One region of the Undibacterium sp. Rencai35W genome, then DNA from elsewhere that is predicted to be linked to it. Evidence: predicted binding sites of a transcription regulator. Region 1 holds the regulator's gene; each other region holds the start of a gene.
The links. The regulator sigma-54, encoded in region 1, starts transcription at its own class of promoters, with help from an activator protein. The targets are predictions, from matches to a motif close to TGGCANGNAANCTGCTTT.
Positions count from the first base shown of each region.

Region 2: a site for sigma-54 is predicted at 799-816, ahead of ACO0K3_RS13770 (nitrate/nitrite transporter). Genes of this name have one in related genera too.
Region 3: a site for sigma-54 is predicted at 1,488-1,505, ahead of ACO0K3_RS13745 (CmpA/NrtA family ABC transporter substrate-binding protein). Genes of this name have one in related genera too.

Region 1 covers NZ_JBMPPC010000002.1:629,693-631,969, forward strand. The annotation lists gene hpf (ribosome hibernation-promoting factor, HPF/YfiA family) at 1-83, opposite strand, end outside; gene ACO0K3_RS06765 (RNA polymerase factor sigma-54) at 217-1,707, opposite strand; gene lptB (LPS export ABC transporter ATP-binding protein) at 1,725-2,277, opposite strand, start outside.
Region 2 covers NZ_JBMPPC010000005.1:421,177-423,453, forward strand. The annotation lists gene ACO0K3_RS13770 (nitrate/nitrite transporter) at 1-769, opposite strand, end outside; gene nirB (nitrite reductase large subunit NirB) at 1,194-2,277, shown strand, end outside.
Region 3 covers NZ_JBMPPC010000005.1:413,050-415,326, reverse strand. The annotation lists gene ACO0K3_RS13745 (CmpA/NrtA family ABC transporter substrate-binding protein) at 54-1,337, opposite strand; gene ACO0K3_RS13740 (ANTAR domain-containing response regulator) at 1,789-2,277, opposite strand, start outside.

The sequences.
Region 1 (2,277 bases):
CTGATGCGCTCAAGCTTGTTTTGTACATGTTCACGTATTGCAGGAGTTACTTCGAGGTGATGTCCACTGATGGTGAGATTCATACTACGCTCCTATGGTGATGTTACTTGCTATAAATTTCTTCAGCATTTGCTCTGATGCATCGAGCTAAATTATATATAGCAATACAAAACGTAATTTCAAGGCTTAGTTACAAGACTAAATTACAGGTGTTCATTACAAGGATTTGCGCAGGCTTACTGGAGGAATTTTTAGGGCTTCACGGTATTTGGCAACAGTGCGTCGCGCAATGACCATGCCTTGTTCACCCAGCATGTCTGCAATTTTGCTATCAGAGAGTGGGCTTTTCTGGTCTTCTGCTCCTATCAACTGCTTGATGAGTGCACGTATCGCGGTGGAAGATGCTTCCCCCCCCGTTTCCGTCGCGACATGGCTACCGAAGAAATATTTCAACTCAAACATACCATGCGGGGTAAGCATGTATTTTTGAGTCGTTACACGAGAAATAGTACTCTCGTGTAAACCTAGTGTATCAGCAATTTCGCGCAAAACAAGAGGGCGCATCGCAACCGCACCATGAGTGAAAAAATTACGTTGTCTTTCGACTATCGCTTGTGCAACGCGCAAGATAGTATCGAAACGTTGCCGCATGTTTTTGATCAGCCAGCGCGCTTCCTGCAACTGCGATCCCATCGTCCCGTCACCACGATTTTGTTTCATGATGTTGGCATACATACTATTGACGCGGAGCTTGGGCATGACATCCTGATTCAGCAAAACCTGCCAGCCGTTCGCTGATTTTCTGACAATCACATCAGGGACGACATAGTCTGATGAAGCCGTTGCAAAATCCGCACCTGGCTTAGGATTACACTGGCGAATCACTACCTGCGCCTCACGCAAATCTTCATCATCACAATTGAGAATTTTTTTCAGTTTATTGAAATCTCGCTGTGCAAACAACGTGATATGTTCTTCAACAATCTTCAGCGCCAGGCGACGTGTTACGAAGGGAATCTTAGGTAAGCGTTTGATTTGCAGAGCCAGACATTCCGACGGTGTGCGCGCACCAACCCCGGCAGGATCAAAGCTTTGCAGCATCGTTAATGCGAAAGATAATTCCTCTGGTTCTACACACAACTCAAGCGGCAAACTCGCATGAATTTCATCCAAGGTCTCCATCAGATAACCACTGGGATCCAGCGCATCAATCATCAGTTCAATTAAAGCACGATCACGCGGTTCGCGAATATTCAGCCGCATCTGTTCCAGCAAATGATCTCGCAAACTGGTTTGCGCAGCTTCTAATTGCGGACGTCCATCTTCTTCCTCTGAGGACTTACTGCCTAGCGGCACATCATCAAAGCTCCACTCTTCTTCGTTGGCGCTGGTGCTGTCCGCAGATGAAGCAACTTCCGTGTTATCACCGCTGTCAGCAACTGGAGCGGCAGTCTCGGCACCGACTTCCTGTACTGCAAATTCCGACTCTGAATTATTGCTAGTCGTGCTAATCGCGCCATCGGCCAGCAATCGCACTGCATTATCCATGGGGTCATCAACCCGCTCCAACATGGGGTTATCAGTTAATAGATTTTCCAGTTCCTGATGTAATTCCAGCGTGGATAACTGCAAAAGACGAATTGATTGCTGCAATTGCGGCGTAAGCGCCAGGTGTTGTGAGGTACGTAGTTGCAGGCTTTGTTTCATCATCATCTCGCTTCCCGCTACATGCGGAAATGCTCTCCCAGATAAACCCTGCGTACGGATTCATTCGTGATGATATCTTCCGGCTTGCCACTCGCCAGCACCGCACCTTGATTGATGATGTAAGCGTGATCGCAAATACCCAAAGTTTCGCGCACATTATGATCGGTAATCAACACACCAATACCACGTTCCTTCAGGAAGCGTACGATGCGCTGAATCTCAATCACCGCAATCGGATCAACACCTGCAAAGGGTTCATCCAGCAACACAAAGCGAGGATTTGTTGCCAGTGCCCGGGCAATTTCTACCCGGCGACGTTCGCCGCCAGACAAAGAAAGTGCTTGATTCTCACGTATGCCCTCAATCTGCAAATCGGCCAGCAAAGTATCCAGACGTTTCTCAATTTCGGCTGAATTCAGAAACTTACCATGCTCATCCTTTTGCAACTCCAGCACCGCACGGATATTGTCCTCGACCGTCAGTTTACGAAATACCGATGCCTCTTGCGGCAAATACGATAAGCCGAGAACGGCACGTTGATGGATCGGCAAACGGGAGATGTCCACACCG
Region 2 (2,277 bases), on a different contig from region 1:
ACACGCAAGCCGCCGTGAAATAACCGGCGGTTACCGGTGACACGCCATATTGCGTGTTGAAATAAATCGTCAGCGTTGATGCCAGACCAGAGAAGCCGCCAAATGTGACGCTATAAAAAAACATAAACCACCAGGCATCCTTATCTTTTAAGACGGCCAGATATTCGCCTAATGATTTGGTCGGCGTATCACCTGGCGCATCTTTGGCAAATACCAGATAGACCACCAGAGCGATCAGTAATGGAATCAAGGCCAGGCCGAAGACATTTTGCCAGCCAAAGGCAATTGCCAGTGCCGGTGCAAACAAGGCAGCGAACGCGGTTCCCGAGTTGCCAGCGCCGGCAATCCCCAGCGCCGTACCTTGATGTTCAGGCGGATACCAGCGCGAGGCAAGCGGCAAGGCAACGGCAAATGCGGCACCCGCGACGCCAAGGATAATGCCGAGGAATAATAACTGCTCATAACTATGTAAATTGCCAAGCCACGCCCAGCATAGGCCAATCAGGACGACAAGCTGACCGATGAGTCCGGCTTTTTTGGGCTTCAGATGATCGACCAGCATCCCCATCACGATACGTAACAGTGCACCGGCGAGCAGCGGCGTGGCGACCATTAAACCTTTCTGTGCAGCGCTAAGCCCCAGGTCTTTAGATATCTGTATACCAAGTGGTCCTAACAGTACCCAAACCATAAAACTCAAATCGAAATAAAAGAAGGCGGCCAGTAGCGTGGGAGTATGTCCCGCTTTCCAGAAAGAGGTTTTCTGCATGATTGCTCCAAAAGTGAATGCTAATGCCCCTTGCAAGTGCCATGCCACCTAATCGTGCAAACTCAGGCAAACGATTGCGCGCAAAACTGAGGCAAATCTCATAGAGCAAACGACATGCGGAGATTGCAATGCTCTCGATTTGTGCGGTGCACCAGTAGTGGTACTTTGCCGCATCTTTTGAGTGCGATATTGTGCATTTGGGCATTGAATTGGTGAGATGTATGAAAAACCGAATGATCAAGTTTGATGCAATACGTTGGTCGGATTGAACCGCTGACTGAGCAGGAATATCTTATACGTGCGTACAAAAAATAGCTGCCCGAGGAGCTTGGCCGCATCGTTGTGTTGGGTCCTATGTTTGTATAAAAACCAACTGGCATTGCTCTTGCTTAGTCAGTAGCAGAGACAAGTAAAGGAGTTAGCCATGAAGAAATTGAAGTTAGTGATGGTGGGTAATGGTATGGCAGGCGTGCGTACCCTGGAAGAATTGCTGAAAATTGCCCCCGACCTGTACGACATTACGGTATTTGGTGCTGAGCCACATGCTAATTACAACCGTATTTTGCTATCACCGGTATTGTCCGGTGAGCAGAATTTTAAAGACATCATGCTCAACGATGTCGACTGGTACGAAGAAAATAATATCACCCTGCATCTGGGTAAAAAAATCGTCAAGATCGACCGCGTCAAGCGACTGGTCATTGCTGAAGATGGCACGCAGACAGAATATGATCGCCTCCTGATCGCCACGGGTTCTGTGCCATTTATGTTACCGGTGCCGGGCAAGGATGCTAAAGGCGTCATTGCGTATCGGGATATTTATGACACAAATACCATGATCGAAGCGGCGGAAAAACATACGCATGCGGTGGTCATCGGTGGTGGTTTGCTGGGACTGGAAGCGGCAAATGGTCTGATGATGCGCGGCATGAAAGTCTCAGTAGTCCATCTGCCTGGCTGGCTGATGGAGCGTCAGCTTGATCAGGTTGCTGCCAAGATGCTGCAAAAATCGCTGGAAGATCGCGGTCTTTCCTTCCTGCTGGAGAAAAATACAGAAGCTATTCTGAGTGATGATAATGGTCACGTAAAAGGTATTCGTTTCACTGACGGTCTGGAAATCCCGGCGCAGTTAATCGTCATGGCGGTCGGTATTCGTCCGAACACCGCACTTGCAGAATCTGCAGGTCTGTATTGCAATCGCGGTATTGTCGTCAACGATACAATGCAGACCTACGACCCACGTATTTATTCTGTCGGCGAATGTGTGAATCATCGCGGCACTGTGTACGGCCTGGTGGCCCCATTGTTTGAAATGGGCAAGGTCTGCGCGAATCATCTGGCGAATTTCGGGATTGGCCGTTATCAGGGCTCAGTCACATCGACGAAGCTGAAAGTCACGGGCATTGATCTATTCTCCGCCGGTGAATTCATGGGTGGCAAAGATACCGAAGAGATCATCCTGTCCGACCCGATAGGTGGTGTGTACAAGAAGCTGGTACTCAAAGATG
Region 3 (2,277 bases), on a different contig from region 1:
GGTGTGGCCGGCTCTCTTATAACGCCCTGCACCATGGTATTCATCACGATTCCTTAGGCTTTGATCTTGAAAGATGCCGCGTAGGCCGCCGGATTCTTACCATCCCATACGGTACCGTCCATCAATTTACTGCTACGCATCGGGTCTTTAGGAACATTGACTTTTGCCATTGCCGCTGCATCTTTGTAGATATCAATACGATTCACAGATTTGGCGACGGCCAGATAATCCGGATCCGCTTTCAGCAAACCCCAGCGCTTGTGCTGAGTCAGGAACCACATACCGTCAGACAGATAAGGGAAGTTCACTGCGCCGTCGTTGAAGAATTTCATGTAGTTAGGGTCATCCCAGGTCTTACCCAAGCCATTTTGGTAGCGGCCGAGAATCCGCTGATTAATGACATCCACCGAAGTATTGACATAAGATTTATCGGCAATCGTTTCAGCCATTTTATTTTTGTTCAATAACGAGGCATCAATCCAGCGACTGGCTTCAAGAATCGCCGCGGTCATGGCTCTGGCCGTATTCGGATATTTCTGTACAAACTCGGCAGTCGTACCTAATACTTTTTCCGGATGATCTTTCCAGATGTCTTGCGTTGTGGCAGCGGTAATACCAATACCGTCGGCAATCGCACGATGATTCCAGGGTTCGCCGACACAATAGCCATCCATATTGCCAACCCGCATATTCGCGACCATTTGCGGTGGCGGGACGGTGATGACTTTGGCGTCTTTCATTGGATTGATGCCATGCGCTGCCATCCAGTAATACAGCCACATGGCATGTGTACCGGTAGGAAAAGTCTGCGCAAAAGTGTATTCGCGTTTGTCTGTTTGCATGAGCTTGGCGAGACCAGTGCCATCTACCGCGCCTTTTTCTGCCAGCTTTTTGGATAAGGTAATCGCTTGTCCATTATTATTCAGCGTCATCAGGATGTTCATATCCTTCTTGGATCCGCTGACACCCATTTGCACACCATACAGCAAGCCGTATAAGCAATGTGCTGCGTCGAGCTCGCCGTTGACTAACTTATCGCGCACGCTCGCCCATGATGATTCTTTGGTAGGTACGATTTTGATGCCGTATTTTTTGTCGAAGCCAAGTACGGAGGCCATCACGACAGACGCGCAATCTGTCAAGGGGATGAAGCCAATGCGAACTTCCTCCTTCTCCGGCTTATCTGAACCTGCTGCCCACACACCACCGGTCGCTAGTCCCATTGCACTCGCTCCTGCAAATAAGCTGGCGCTCTGCACCAGGCTACGACGTTTATGATTAACTGATTTCTCATCTTGACCGCCTTCAGGTTTGGTGGATGTCTCTTGCTTCAACATGTCTGCACTCCAGCTATATAATTTGTGGACAAAAAAAAGGCGCCTTACCACCAAACGATTTGTTTGTATGGGAAGACACCTTTGTCTGATGCGAATCGACCGCCGTTGGTCTGATTCACAAGTGCGCCATCGTTGGCGCTTACCTTCTCTTATGCAATTGCTGTGCCAGATCGTTTTTAAGTCAGATTAAGAATGAAGAAAGTAAGCAATATCTGCCTTGCGGAGGCAACGGTACGCCTAGAGTTTCACTGAGATGAAGCACTGTAACCTGAGGTCGGGCTTGGAAGAGCGGGAAAGAACCGGACAGAAATATTTACGCTTAAAAATCGAATTTCGCCTGAAGACTCGAACTAATGTAGCGCTTCAGATGAAGAACACATAAAGAATTCGCACTGATTTTGTGCGCCGCACCACAGTTGTTCACTTTGCAGGACAGACAATACCGCCCCCATCAACCCAGCAAGTCTGCAACGTCTAATACCCGTTGCGCCAGATCAACCAGTTTGAGATTTTTTTCCATCGCCTGCCTGCGTAATTTTTGGTACGCCTCATTCTCGGACAACTGATGGCGCTCCATCAGCAAACCCTTAGCACGCTCGATGGTCTTGCGTTCTGCCAGCTTGGCTTTGGTATCAGACAACTCGGAGCGTAGCTTTTGATCAGCATTAAAGCGCGCCATTGCAACATCCAATACCGGCTTGATACGCTCGCTATGCAAACCGGCTACAACATATGCGGACACCCCTGCCTCCATTGCTGCCGCCATATTTGATTGATTGCTGTCTTCGGTGAACAACACGATGGGCCTCGGTGCATCACGAGTAGCCATCACCATGTGCTCAAGCACATCGCGTGAATCCGACTCAGCATCGATAATGATCATGTCCGGTTGCAGCTGAGCGATACGTTCGCTCATATACATGTCGCCTGGAATCACGGC